DNA from 4 places in the Pseudomonas sp. B19(2017) genome. Region 4 is predicted to be linked to each of the others. Evidence: riboswitches for the same ligand, from Rfam matches in the RefSeq annotation. Region 4 holds a riboswitch; each other region holds the start of a gene.
The links. A riboswitch is a leader RNA that binds a small molecule or an ion and turns the genes downstream of it on or off. The one in region 4 is predicted to bind cobalamin.
Positions count from the first base shown of each region.

Region 1: linked by a shared signal. The riboswitch ahead of cobO (cob(I)yrinic acid a,c-diamide adenosyltransferase) and the one ahead of CAF70_RS09970 (TonB-dependent siderophore receptor) in region 4 are both predicted to bind cobalamin.
Region 2: linked by a shared signal. The riboswitch ahead of cobW (cobalamin biosynthesis protein CobW) and the one ahead of CAF70_RS09970 (TonB-dependent siderophore receptor) in region 4 are both predicted to bind cobalamin.
Region 3: linked by a shared signal. The riboswitch ahead of CAF70_RS12005 (CbtB domain-containing protein) and the one ahead of CAF70_RS09970 (TonB-dependent siderophore receptor) in region 4 are both predicted to bind cobalamin.

Region 1 covers NZ_NEJR01000036.1:10,371-13,886, reverse strand. The annotation lists gene CAF70_RS25850 (hypothetical protein) at 46-246, shown strand; gene CAF70_RS25845 (DUF3077 domain-containing protein) at 623-886, shown strand; gene CAF70_RS25835 (hypothetical protein) at 1,111-1,689, opposite strand; cobalamin riboswitch at 1,857-2,075, shown strand; gene cobO (cob(I)yrinic acid a,c-diamide adenosyltransferase) at 2,195-2,806, shown strand; gene CAF70_RS25825 (cobyrinate a,c-diamide synthase) at 2,803-3,516, shown strand, end outside.
Region 2 covers NZ_NEJR01000003.1:233,732-237,247, forward strand. The annotation lists gene CAF70_RS06875 (ATP-binding cassette domain-containing protein) at 1-1,134, opposite strand, end outside; gene CAF70_RS06880 (hypothetical protein) at 1,340-1,699, opposite strand; cobalamin riboswitch at 1,798-2,011, shown strand; gene cobW (cobalamin biosynthesis protein CobW) at 2,111-3,178, shown strand; gene cobN (cobaltochelatase subunit CobN) at 3,182-3,516, shown strand, end outside.
Region 3 covers NZ_NEJR01000007.1:18,562-22,077, reverse strand. The annotation lists gene CAF70_RS12020 (alpha/beta fold hydrolase) at 1-738, opposite strand, end outside; gene CAF70_RS12015 (LysE family translocator) at 759-1,388, opposite strand; gene CAF70_RS12010 (GNAT family N-acetyltransferase) at 1,514-1,993, shown strand; cobalamin riboswitch at 2,072-2,296, shown strand; gene CAF70_RS12005 (CbtB domain-containing protein) at 2,389-2,577, shown strand; gene CAF70_RS12000 (CbtA family protein) at 2,587-3,273, shown strand; gene CAF70_RS11995 (cobalamin biosynthesis protein) at 3,273-3,516, shown strand, end outside.
Region 4 covers NZ_NEJR01000005.1:164,061-167,576, forward strand. The annotation lists gene lpxO (lipid A hydroxylase LpxO) at 1-725, shown strand, start outside; gene CAF70_RS09960 (carboxymuconolactone decarboxylase family protein) at 845-1,189, shown strand; gene CAF70_RS09965 (GNAT family N-acetyltransferase) at 1,268-1,837, shown strand; cobalamin riboswitch at 2,011-2,219, shown strand; gene CAF70_RS09970 (TonB-dependent siderophore receptor) at 2,327-3,516, shown strand, end outside.

The sequences.
Region 1 (3,516 bases), on a different contig from region 4:
CGCTGCAGGCCCCATCCATGGGGCCTCAGCGCTTGACGGGCATCCATGCCCGTCACCTCCCTCCGCAAGACCTCTGCTCGGCCTCCTGAAGTCGCGAAGATCAAGATCAAGATCAAGATCAAGATCAAGATCAAGATCAAGATCAAGATCAAGATCAAGATCAAGATCAAGATCAAGATCAAGATCAAGATCAAGATCAAGATCAAGATCAAGATCAAGAGCAAGAGCAAGCAGGTCTGGTGGTGACTCAATGTGCCAGTGAGATGCGCCGCTGCTCTTGCAAAGGCGGCGTGGAGGCGAGCCCAAGAATCAGATTTAATACCTTTCTTGTAGGCCGTTTCCCAAAGATACTCCCAACGCCTATTCTCTGTTGCGCGCGCCAAATGCGGTCTCTAGTCTCGGCATGTCGTTGACCTTCAATGACCGGGTTAGCCGCCCGAAATCGTCAGACACCGCAGCCGTGCAATACCGAGTAATCGGCATTGGCGCCTTATGGCGGCTGTGCGTGGGGCACCTGCGGGTGCGCCGGGTGCCTGACGTCCCGGTCGGCTAACCCACGTACAGCTGCCACCATACTGTTTAGCCGCTGTTGGTGGTCGCTTCACTACGACAGGAGCCTTAAATGACCACCGAAGAAACGAAATGCACAGTCGGCAAAACCATATTCTTTCAAGGTGAAAACCAGACCCACCCCCTGTTCCGCATCGAACCCGGCATCTCATGCCAGAACGCCCGCGAACAAGCCTCGGAATTGATTGGCTATGCACGGGACCTGACCATCGACGGCCTGATGGAAGACAAGCCAAAGCTGATCTGGGCCGCGCACTACCTTTGCGCCTTGGGCAAAGCGCTGCTGGATGATGCCGAACTCGGCATGATGCGTTAAGGCCTGAAAGGCGCGCAGACCAATCGCGGCATCGGCCGCGCTCCCATGGAGCCGCATATAACTGAAAGGTTTAGCAGGGGCTCTGTGGGAGCGGGCGTGCCCGCGAACACCGGCGCAGCCGGTGCCAGCCACCGCGTTGAATTCTTCGCGGGCACGCCCGCTCCCACATAGGCCACGTCGCGCTTGCGAAACGGGTTCCAGTTCCGGCCTGCGCCGGAGTTGATTCAAGCCTGCTTGAGCAGCAACGCCACCCCCGGGAAATATTGCCCCAGCTCGTTGTGCAACTTGCGATAGGCATAGGGGAAGTACCAGGCGATGGCGCAGGCGGTATGTTTCTGCAAATCTTCTACCAGGTCCTGCAGTTCCTCGGGGCTGGCGTGCTGGCCGGCCTTCCACGGGCTGATGAACAGCGCTCCGGCCTTCAACTGGCTGGGGTAGGCTACCTGGCGGGCGAGGGCAGCGGTCTGCTGCAGGGCGTCGGCCAGGTCCAGTCGGGCGATTTTCGGCCAGCGCTGACTGACACTGAGGTACAGCGCTTCATCGGCACTATTGATCGACAGGTCGCAGCGCGCTTCGTATTCACCTTCATCGCGCTGCTTCTTGCCGGCAAACTGCTGCAGTGCCGCCAGCTCCGCCTGCCAGGCCGCCGCGGCAAGCAACCCGGTATTGGCGGCTGCCCCATGCCAGTACGGTGCTTCGGCATCGCCGGCAAACTGGTTGAACCGGTCGATGCAGTCACCCCAGCGCTCCAGCACCGGGGCGAGAAACTCAAGGCGCGGGTTGTTGATGATCTGGCCTCGCATGCTGCGCTCTCCTGTTGTCGTTGTGATCGCGTTCAGCCGAAAGTGATGGCTATGTGATATCACTGGATCCAGTGTGGCACAACCCGGTGAATTGGCCATTACCCGGGCAATGCCTGTTCGACTGCAAAGCGCCCCGCTTTGATTGACGCTCCCGGTGCAACCCTCTAACCTTCGCGCGTGTTTCAGGTGCCCTGCCAGCCCCGTCTGGGCAGGGTGAAACTGGGAAGCCGGTGGGCGCCAGCATGGCGCGATTCCGGCGCTGCCCCCGCAACGGTAGGTGAGTCGCGGCCGCGCAGAGCCACTGGGTGTATGCCCGGGAAGGCGCGCAGGCCTGGGCCAAGGCCCGCTCACAAGCCCGGAGACCGGCCTGATACTGCCAACGGCATCACGGAGGGTGATGCGCGGTGCACTGTGGCGTCCGGCCACGGCCCCTGCGCGTTCTCCGTTTGCCCGCCTATTACCTGTCGCCGCGCCTTGCCGTGGCGCCAGCCAGCGGAGAACCCTGATGAGCGAACCCACCGAACGCGACGAACGCCACCTGGCGCGCATGCAGCGCAAAAAGGCGATCATCGACGAACGCATCGCCAATTCCCCCAACGAGTGCGGCCTGCTGCTGGTGCTGACAGGCAATGGCAAGGGCAAGAGCAGTTCGGCCTTCGGCATGCTCGCGCGCGCACTGGGCCATGGCATGCAGTGCGGTGTGGTGCAGTTCATCAAGGGCCGCAACAGCACCGGCGAAGAGCTGTTCTTCCGCCGCTTCCCCGAGCAGGTGCGCTACCACGTGATGGGCGAGGGCTTTACCTGGGAAACCCAGGACCGCCAGCGCGATATCGCCGCCGCCGAAGCGGCCTGGGTCGTGTCGCGCCAGTTGCTGCAAGACCCGAGCGTGCATTTCGTGGTGCTCGATGAACTGAACATCGCCCTCAAGCACGGCTACCTTGACCTTGATCAGGTGCTGTCCGATATCCAGGCCCGGCCGCCGATGCAGCATGTGATCGTCACTGGACGTGCCGCGAAACCCGAGATGATCGAGCTGGCCGACACCGTGACCGAGATGGGCATGCTCAAGCACGCCTTCCAGGCCGGCATCCGTGCACAGAAGGGCGTGGAACTGTGAGCCAGCCCCGTCATTGCCCTGCCGTACTGATCGCGGCACCCGCCTCTGGCCAGGGCAAGACCACCGTAACCGCCGCCCTGGCCCGGCTGCACCGCAACCTCGGACGCAAGGTACGGGTGTTCAAGTGCGGGCCCGACTTTCTCGACCCGATGATCCTCGAGCGGGCCAGCGGCGCGCCGGTGTACCAGCTCGACCTGTGGATGATCGGCGCCGGGGAAAGCCGCCGCCTGCTGTGGGAAGCAGCCGGCGAGGCCGACCTGATACTGATCGAAGGGGTGATGGGGCTGTTCGATGGCACGCCGTCCAGCGCCGATCTGGCGCGCCACTTCGGCGTGCCGGTACTGGCGGTGATCGACGGCACGGCCATGGCCCAGACCTTCGGCGCGCTGGCCTTGGGCTTGGCACGCTACCAGGCGGACCTGCCGTTTGCCGGTGTGCTGGCCAATCGGGTAGGCAGCCTGCGCCACGCGCAATTGCTGGAAGGCAGCCTGACCGAAGGTCTGCGCTGGTATGGCGGTTTGTCCCGCGAGCGTGGTATCGAGCTGCCTAGCCGCCACCTGGGGCTGGTCCAGGCCAGCGAACTGAACGACCTGGACGCGCGCCTGGATGCCGCTGCCGAGGCGCTTGGCGCCAGTTGCGATGCTGCTTTGCCGCCGCCAGTGAACTTTGCCGAACCCGAACCGCAAGCCAGTGCTGCCTCGTTGACCGGT
Region 2 (3,516 bases), on a different contig from region 4:
TGTGGACTTGCCACTGCCATTGTCACCGACCAGGCCAACCCGCTGGCCCAGGCACACGCGTAGGTCAAGCGGCTTGCGGGTGCCATGTGGCAGGCGCAGTGCCTGCAGGGCCAATACTTCGCGACCTGCATGGCGCTGCGGTGTAGGTGCATGCAGGGTAATAGCAATGTCCTGCTCCACTTCGCCGGCGGCGTCGCGCACTTTGCCCTGCAGCGCCTGCCGGGCGTCGCGATGATCGCGGCGTTGCTTGCCTGCCGTGGCCTGGCTGCGCTGCTGTTGGCGGTCGAGCAGTATCCTGGCCTGATTGGCGCACCTGGCCTGGCGCCCGGCCCGCGCTTGATGACGCTCCAGGTCTTCGCGCTGACGCTGCCGTTCACGGGCCTGGCGTTGTTGCTCCTGTTTCAGCCGGGCAAGTTGCTGTTGGGCCTGTTCGGTCTGGCTGGTCTTCTGTGCTGAATAGAAGCTGTAGTCGCCGCCGAAGGCCTGCAAACCCAGGCTGGACAACTCGACGATGCGCTGCATGTGCGCCAGCAGGCTGCGGTCGTGGCTGATCACCAGCAGGCCTCGGTCCCAGGCCTGGATCATGCCCAGCAACTGGGCGCGGGCGTTGCTGTCCAGGTGATTGCTCGGTTCGTCGAGGATCAGGTAGTCCGCTTCGCTGAGCCAGGCGCCGACCAGCGCCACGCGCATGGCCTGACCGCCGCTCATGCTGTGGGCGGGCTGGTGCCAGTCAAGCTGCCCCAGGCCGTGCCGTTGCAGCTGCCCCTGCAATTGCTCGCGGATATCCCAGCGTTCGCCAACGGTGTCGAAGTCACTGGCTGCGACGCTGCCTTGCTCGATGCGCTCCAGCGCAGCGAGCACCGAGCCCACCTGGGCCAGGTCGGCAACCGTGGTGCTGTGCTCGATCACCTGCTGGTCCAGAAGATGGATGCGCCCAAGGCGCCGACACTGGCCCCTGCTGGGCTCGCGCTGGCCGGCAAGTATCTGCCCGAGCAGGCTCTTGCCCACGCCGTTGCGCCCGACCAGGCCGGTGCGGCGTTGGTCGAAGGTTTCGCTGAGGTCGGTAAACAACAGCCTGCCGTCAGGCAAGGCCAAGGAGACGCTGTCCAGCGTCAGGATCGACGTGTTCGTCATGCACAACTCCACAAATGCCGCGACATCTCCGGGGCGAACCGGAGGCTGAAGACTGGCCGTCGAAGGGACGGCGGCATCAATGGCGCATTGGACGAACACCTCGTGAAAGTGGAATGCGTAGCCTAACGGAAAGAGGCATCGTTGTCGCGCGAAAACAGATTCCGCGAATGCACTGCGGCCCTTGTAGGAGCGCGCATGCCCTGGTTCAGCGCCCCATCAAGCGCTTGCTCCAGTCGCCCCCGTGGTTCTGCTGGCAGGCCTCTTCACTGTCAAACCGAACATGCCAGGCCGGATGGTCCAGCTGAATGCCGGCCTGCTCCAGCGCAAGGCCCGTCAGCGCCAGCATGCGCACCTTCGCGTCGCCCGCCAAAGCGGTGGCCTTGTCGGCCTCTCGCTCGAACACCCAGGTAATGCGCAGGCTGGCCGGAAAATCTTCGGGAGCCAGACGGTGGGTAAGCCAGCTGAAACCAACGATTTCCGCCTTTGCTGTTTCGCAGGCTTCGGTCAGGCAAACCACCAGTTCACGCTCCAGGCGTGCAATATCGCGCTTGTTCAGGGGTTTCACCGGTGGGCCTCGCTGCTCAAAGCCACCACTGTAACGCAGTCGCGTCAATTGTTGTCGGCCGGCCCGACAGCAATGGTTGACCACCCGCCAGCCACTGCGTAGCCTTGCCACTTCGAGGTTCTTCGGCCAGGCCGAAGCTAAGACGGGAACGCGGTACAAGCCGCGGCTGCCCCCGCAACTGTAAGCACCGACAACGGATCGACACAGCCACTGCGCCCGCGCGCGGGAAGGCGTCATCCCGCCAGCCTGCTGCTCCAGCGGGCACATGGAACGGTGCGAGCCAGGAGACCTGCCTCGTCACGTTTTCGACTTTCAACCGGGCGGGGTGATCCGGTGGCGAACAAGCCCGGCCGACCTGGCCCGCGGCTGTCGTCCTGCATGCCCGCGCCACACTGCCAAGGGCAATGCGACATGAAAACACTGGCCAAGCTCCCCGTCACCATCGTCACCGGCTTCCTCGGCTCGGGCAAGACTACCTTGCTGCGCCACATGCTCGACAACGCCCAGGGCCGCCGCATCGCGGTGATCGTCAACGAGTTCGGCGAGCTGGGCATCGATGGCGAAATCCTCAAACAGTGCAGCATCGGTTGCACCGAGGAAGAAGCCAGCGGCCGCGTCTACGAGCTGGCCAACGGCTGCCTGTGCTGCACCGTGCAGGAAGAATTCTTCCCGGTAATGCGGGAGCTGGTGGCACGCCGTGGCGACCTGGACCATATTCTCATCGAAACCAGCGGCCTGGCCCTGCCCAAACCTCTGGTGCAAGCCTTCCAGTGGCCGGAAATCCGCAATGCCTGCACCGTCGACGCGGTAATCACCGTGGTCGATAGCCCGGCTGTGGCTGCCGGCACCTTCGCCGCCTACCCGGACCAGGTCGATGCCCAGCGCAAGCTCGACCCTAACCTGGACCACGAATCGCCGCTGCACGAGCTGTTCGCCGACCAGCTGGCCAGCGCCGACCTGGTGGTGCTGAACAAAGCCGACCTGATCGACGCCGAAGGCCTGGCCAAGGTCCGCGCCGAAGTCGCCGAAGAACTGCCGCCAGCGGTGAAAGTGGTCGAAGCCAGCAGCGGCAAGCTGCCACTGGAAGTACTGCTGGGCGTGGGTGCCGAGTCCGAGGCGCACATCGATGGCCGCCGTACTCACCACGACTCGCACCACGACGGCGACGACCATGACGATCATGACCACGACGCCTTTGATTCCATCTCCATTGACCTGCCGGAAGCCGACGAAAGCCTGCTGCTCGACGCCCTGACCCAATTGGTTGTGGAGTTCGGCATCCTGCGTGCCAAAGGCTTCGCTGCCATCCCGGGCAAACCGATGCGCCTGCTGGTGCAAGGCGTGGGGACCCGTTTCGACAAGCACTTCGACCGCGCCTGGCGCGCCGACGAGCCGCGCATCACCCGCCTGGTGCTGATCGGCCAGGACCTCGATGCCGCCCAGCTTGAAGCGCGCCTGCGCCAGGCCCTGGGCGCCTGACCCATGCACCTGCTGCGGACCCAGCCCGGCGGCTTCGTGCCGGATGACAGCATTGCCGACCTCGGCCAGACGCCCGCCGAGCTGGTGATTCTCTGCAGCGGCGATTCGCACCTGGCATTGCTCGCCGATACCGCCGAGCAATTGCCCGAGGATTTCCCCAGCCTGCGCCTGGCCAACCCGATGCAGGTGCAGAACCACGCCTCGGTCGATCTATACTTTGACGAAGTGCTGCGCCATGCCAAGGTCATTCTGGTGTCGCTGCACGGTGGCGTTGGCTACTGGCGCTATGGTGTCGAGCAACTGGTCGAGCTGGCTGCCCGTGGCGTGCAGCTGATTTT
Region 3 (3,516 bases), on a different contig from region 4:
GAAGGGATAGGTATGTTCGCCATACAGCACCCGTGTAGGCGTGCGGATCGCCGTCAGGCTCGCCCACATGCGCTTGGGGAACGAACTGAAGATTTCCACTTCACGGCTTGGTCGGCACTTGAGCACCACCGCTTCGCCACAGTCACCGATAGCGTGCTCGATGTAGGCGTGCAGCGCCGCATCGGTCCACCCCTTGAAGATCCCCCGCCCCTGCAGCGAAGCCAGGGCCGCCTCACGGTCAGGCCAGTGGCTGCGACGGCTGGCGGCCTTGCGCGCCAACGCATGGCGCCGATGCAAGCCGACCAGCGCTGCAACCCCCATCACTCCCAGCATGCGTCGGCTGAACAGTACCGGGTCAAGCAGCACGGCACGCGTGAACAGTTGCGGTTCACTAGCCAGGATCAGGCCGGTCAGTACGCCACCGAAGCTGTGCCCCACGGCAAAGCGCGGCACGTCGCCATACTCGCCTCGCCCGGCTGCGAAAGCGTCCACTGCCAGCGCAGCGGTGCGGTTCCAGCCACGAAACACCCCGCCGTGGTCACTGTCACCATGCCCCTGGACATCGCTGAGCCACAGGTCGAAGTGCTCGCCCAGGCGCATCAGCAACGGCTGGTAGGCCAGGCAGCAGAAGCCGTTGCCGTGCAGAAAGTGCAGCAGCGGCTTGCCACTGGCCGGGGTTCGCCAGCCACGCAGCGTGAAGCCTTCGGCGCATTCGTGAGACCAGGGGATCAACTGCATCGGCTACTGTACTCGCGAGGTCAGGAAAACGCCGATTCTACAAATAGCAGCGGGTACAGTGAAATCACCAGCAGCAAGGCCATCAGGACATTGAACAGCATCAGCCAGCGCGGATTCTGCAACAGGTTGCGCAGGGCGCTGCCAAACATTACCCAAACCCCCACGCTGGGCAGGTTGACCAAGGCGAACAAGGCGGCAATGACAATCACGTTGGTCACATAGCCTTGCGCCGGTGTGTAGGTGGTTATCGCCCCTACCGCCATCACCCAAGCCTTCGGGTTGACCCACTGGAATGCCGCCGCCCCCCAGAAGCCCAGCGGTTTGCGGGCCCTGGACGAGGCTGTGCCGACCGGCCCGGAGGTGGCGATCTTCCAGGCCAGGTACAGCAGGTAGATGGCGCCGGTGTAGCGCAGTACCGTATACAGCGCTGGCCAGGCCTTGAACACCTCGCCCAGGCCCAGGCCTACGGCCAGCACCATCACCATGAAACCGACGCTGATACCCATGGCATGGGGGATCGAGCGACGCACACCGAAGTTCACCCCCGAGGCCAGCAGCATGGTGTTGTTGGGGCCAGGTGTGATGGAAGATACGAAGGCAAACAGCACGAAGGCGGTCAGCAGGTCGGCAGAGGCAAGCATGGCAGGCATTCCACTTTCTTGACAGGTCCTGTCACACTAACGGAGTCGCCCTCCTGTGCGACCGGTACAGTTCCACTATATTGCATAGATACACATTGCTGTACCGCTACAACCCGACCAAGGAAGCCGTCACCATGAGCCTCACCATTCGCCCTGCCGTACGCGCCGATGCCGAGCAGATCCTGGCCTTCATCACCGAGCTGGCAGAGTACGAACGTGCCCGCCACGAGGTGATAGCGAGCGTTGCCGATATCGAGCACAGCCTGTTCGGCGAGGGCAGCACCGTGCACAGCCTGATTTGCGAGCGCGATGGCCGGGCAATCGGTTTTGCCGTGTATTTCTATAGCTACTCGACCTGGCTAGGCCGCAACGGTATCTACCTGGAAGACCTGTACATCACCCCTGAGCAACGCGGCGACGGCGCCGGGCGACAGTTGCTGCAACACATTGCCCGCGAGGCGGTGGCAAACAAATGCGGGCGCCTGGAATGGAGTGTGCTGGACTGGAACGAGCCGGCGATTGGCTTCTATGAGAAGTTGGGCGCCGAAGCGCAGGATGAGTGGGTGCGCTACCGGCTGGATGGGGACAAGCTGGCGGCGTTTGCTCGCGGGTGAGTGGGTGGATGCTCCCGGCACTGCAAAGCCAAAGCCCTACCATCACGGCAATTGACGCCAAGCCCGCCCCCATGCTCTCCTTATGCCTCGCGTTCAGGTGCCCCCGATGGGGGTGAAACGGGAAACCGGTGCGTTGCAGGCCCTCCAGCAGGGCCGGACAAGGCCGGTGCTGCCCCCGCAACGGTAAGCGAGCGAAGCGTCTGTACCACTGTGCCCGGTCATCGGGCATGGGAAGGTGACGCCTTCCAGGAGCCTGGCTCCTCCTCGCAAGCCCGGAGACCGGCCTGTCGTTCATGAACACCCCGCGGTGGGCGGGCGCTGTTGCATTCCCCTGAGCCGCCACGCTCGGGGCTGCCGCGCTTGCCCATTGCCCACAAAAAGCAGAGGAACGCGTCATGCCCGTCACCAGTGCCAAGCAACACAGCCTTACTACCCCCACCACCCTCAGCCAGCGTGTCGTCATCGCCGTCGGCGCCAGCCTGCTGGGCCTGTGCCTGGTGTACTTCGCTGGTTTCTCGCACATCGAGGCCGTGCACAACGCCGCCCACGACACCCGCCACAGCGCCGCCTTCCCCTGCCACTGAGTACGCCCGATGATCACACGCATTGCCCGTACCGCGGGCTTCAGTGGGCTGCTGGCGGCCTTGCTGCTGACCCTGCTGCAAAGCTTCTGGGTCACCCCGCTGATTCTCGAGGCTGAAACCTACGAGTCCGCGGCCCCCTCCGCCCAGCACGAACATGCTGTCGCAGTGGCCGGCCATGAACACAGCGCCGAAGCCTGGTCACCGGAAGACGGCTGGCAACGGGTACTGTCCACCACCGGCGGCAACCTGGTGGTGGCGGTCGGCTTCGCCCTGATCCTCACCGCCCTCTACAACCTGCGCGAACCAAAGCGTGCCGGCACGGGTGCACTGTGGGGCCTGGCGGGTTTCGCCGTGTTCTGCCTGGCCCCGACCCTGGGCCTGCCGCCTGAACTGCCAGGTACTGCAGCCGCCGACCTGGGACAACGCCAGGCCTGGTGGATCGGCACCGCCAGTGCCACTGCGCTGGGCCTGGCGCTGCTGGTGTTCGCTCGCCACGGGTTGCTGAAGGCACTGGGCGCCGTACTGCTGGTCATGCCCCATGTGATCGGTGCACCGCAACCCGAGGTGCACGAGAGCCTGGCCCCCGCAGCACTGGAAGCCCAGTTCAAAGTCGCCTCCTGGCTGACCAACGCCGCCTTCTGGCTGGCCCTGGGCCTGCTCAGCGCCTGGCTGTTCCGACGCTCCAGCCAGGCCTGATGCCAGCCTTCTACGCCGGTTTCGGCTGCCGTCAGGGTTGCCCGGTGGATACGCTGGAAACCTTGCTACGCCAGGCCCTGGACGATCAGGGCCTGGCGTTGGCCGACCTCAACGGTATCGCCAGCATCAGCCTGAAGGCCGACGAACCCGGTTTGCAGCAGCTGGCCAAGCGCCTCGACGTGCCCTTGGTGTTGTACGATTGCGCGCAGTTGCAACCCTACGCACACCAACTCAGCCACTGTT
Region 4 (3,516 bases):
AGGCCTTCCCCGAACTGCAGACACTGCAGGACCACTGGAAGGAGATCCGCGAGGAAGCCCAGCAGCTGCTGCATGTTGGCGAAATCAAGAAATCCGACAATTACGATGATGTCGGTTTCAACTCATTCTTCAAGACTGGCTGGAAGCGCTTCTACCTGAAGTGGTACGGCGAAAGCCACCCGTCGGCGATGACTCTGTGCCCACGCACCACCGAGTTGCTCAAAGGCATCGGTACGGTCAAGGCCGCCATGTTCGCCACCCTGCCGCCGGGCGCCAAGCTGGTACGCCACCGCGACCCGTATGCCGGCTCCTATCGCTACCACCTGGGTCTGGACACGCCGAACGACGATGGTTGCTACATCGACGTGGATGGTGAGAAGTACTCCTGGCGCGATGGCGAGGGCGTGGTCTTCGACGAGACCTACATCCACTACGCGGCCAATACCACCGAGCACAACCGCATCATCCTGTTCTGCGACATCGAACGCCCGCTCAAGTACCGCTGGGCAACCGCGTTCAACCGCTGGTTCAGCCGCAACGTCATGGCCGCTGCCGCCGCCCCCAACGATGCCGGCGACAAGACCGGTGGCATCAACCGGCTGTTCATCCGCATCTACAAGATCCGCGAACGTGGCAAGGCGCTGAAGAAGCGCAACCGCACCCGCTACTACCTGGAGAAGTGGGCGTTCGTCGCGGCATTGGTGCTGGTGTTCATCTACATCTGACCGGTGTGGGAGCGCGCAGCCCAAGGGCCTGCGCGCAACCAACCAAAGTACAAGTCTCACACTCCCCACTCTTCGACTAGCCTGAAAGCTCCACTCGCAACCTCCCCAAGGTGAAGACGATGAGCATGATGGACTGGGACGCCTACCGTAAGCAGTTGATGGCCGGCATCGGCGATCTCAAGCAGCTTTCCCCTGACACCGTGGCAGGCTATATGACCGCCAGCGGCGCGGGGGCCAAGACCAACCACCTGGACGCCAAGACCCGCGAGCTGATCTCCCTAGCCGTGGCAGTCACCACCCGCTGCGACGGCTGCATTGCCGTGCACTCGCAGCAGGCCGTCAAGCACGGCGCCAGCCGCGAGGAAATCGCCGAGGCACTCGGCGTGGCCGTGGCGATGAACGCCGGTGCCGCGCTGGTCTACTCGGCACGGGCCATGGATGCAGTGGGCAAGGCCAACGGATGAATGCAAATGGCGTCGCCGCCCTTGCGCGACGGCGCCGCGCCACCCAGACTGGGCGGCCCAGCCCTTGCAGGAACCCGCATGATCCACATCCGCCCCATGACCCCGGAAGATTTCAAACACTTCTGGCCCACCTTCCAGGCCATTGTCCAGGCCCGTGAAACCTACGCATTCGACCCGAACCTGAGCTTCGATCAGGCTCGCCAGCTGTGGCTGGAGCTGCCCATGCGCACGCTGGTGGCCGAGGAAGACGGCAAGCTGCTGGGTTCCTATTACCTCAAGGCCAATGCCGCCGGGCCTGGCGGGCACGTGGGCAATTGTGGCTACATGGTCTGTGAGTCGGCACGCGGCCGGGGCGTGGCGAAGTTGATGTGCGAGCACTCACAGAAACAGGCGCGCCAGGAAGGCTTTCTGGCCCTGCAGTTCAACTCTGTGGTGGCCACCAATGAGGTGGCTGTGGCGCTGTGGCACAAGCTGGGCTTCGAAACCGTTGGCCGCTTGCCCAAGGCCTATCGCCACGCCCGCCTGGGGCTGGTGGACTGCCTGGTGATGTACAAGTGGCTGGCGGATGAGCCAGTGGTGGAGAAGCCACCGCTGCTGATCGGGCGCAAGAATATCGAGGCGCGGGTATCGCGGCGGCGCGGGCGCTAGCCTTCTCTCGCAGGCCTGGCCTCTTCGCGGGCTTGCCCGTTCCCACAAGTACTGCGCAAGGCCTGAGAGCAGCGCTGTACCTGTGGGAGCGGGCAAGCCCGCGAAGAGGCCGGACCTGCCCACCACCCCGCCAATAACCCCAGCGAATTTGACGCCCCCGCGTTTCAATGGTCAGATGCGCGCCAGTTTCAGGTGCCCTGCGCCGCCGTGCGCAGGGTGAAACGGGAAGCCGGTGCGTCGTGTTGCCCACGACAAGTCCGGCGCTGCCCCCGCAACGGTAAGCGAGCGAACCCTTCGAGATACCACTGTGCACCTGCATGGGAAGGTGAAGGTTTCATGCCCCTCGCAAGCCCGGAGACCGGCCTGGAGCTTCACTTGGCAACCCGCGGTGGGCGGGCGCAGGCCGGTATCCGTGTGCGCCCCTGCTGCACGGTGTGCCTTTGCGTGTTTTCCACCGGGATCCATTCATTCCTGCAGTAGTGGAACGACATGTCCCGTACCTTCAAGCTTCACCCCCTTGCGGCCTGCCTGGCCGTGTCCCTGCCGGCCCTGGCCGATGACCTCGACCGAGAGCCACTGGCCCTGCCCTCCACGGCTATCACCGATACCCAGGGCAGCCACGCCATCGACCTGGCCACCCCGACCCAGGCTGGCTCGCGCCTGGGCCTCAGCGCCCTGGAAACACCGGCCAGCACCAGCAGCATCAGCGCCGAGCAGATCCAGCAGCGCAACAACCTCACCGTACAGGACGCGGTGACCCGTTCACCGGGTATCAGCTATGTGGGTTCCCCGGGCGACGGCGGCACGGGCCTATCCGCCCGCGGCTTTACCGGGCACAGCTCGGTGATGACCTTGTTCGACGGCGCACGCCTGTACACCGGTGCCGGTACCCAGACGTTCCCGGTCGACCCTTGGATGGTCGAGCGCATCGATGTGATTCGTGGCCCGGCCTCGGTGCTGTATGGCGAAGGCGCCACCGGGGCGGTGGTCAATGTGACACCGAAAAAGCCGTTTGCCGGCGAGGTACACAACCACCTGCGCCTGGGCTACGGTTCGTGGGACCGCCAGCAGCTCGGCCTGGACAGCGGCGGCAGCCTCGGCGAGCGCCTGAGCTACCGCCTGGCCCTGAACCAGCAAGCCGGTAACGGTTGGGTCGATCGCACTCCGTCACGCAGCATGGCGCTAAGCGCCGCGCTGCGCTTCGACGCCAGCGACGATCTCAGCTTCACCCTCGCCCACGACCGGGGCGATGCGAAGCCTGCCAACTACTACGGCACCCCGCTGATTGACGGCCACTACCGCAGCAGCCTGCGCAACAAGAACTACAACGTGCAGGACGATGTGCAGCATTACGTCGATGAATGGACCCGCCTGAACACTGACTGGACGTTGAACGACCACCTCAGCACCAGCAACCAGCTGTACTACATCAAGAGCCGCCGTCACTGGCGCAACGCCGAGGACTACAGCTGGGACGCCGAGCACCAGCAGTTGCTGCGCGGCAGTTACCTGGAAATCAAGCACAACCAGGAACAGTTCGGCGATCGCCAGGCCTTCACCCTCGATCACACGTTGTTCGGCCTGGCCAGCAGGACCGTGGTCGGCGCCGAGTACAACAAGGTCCGTTTCAACGTCGACAGCAACGCGCCCTACAACGATGTGGGCGGCGACTACGTCGA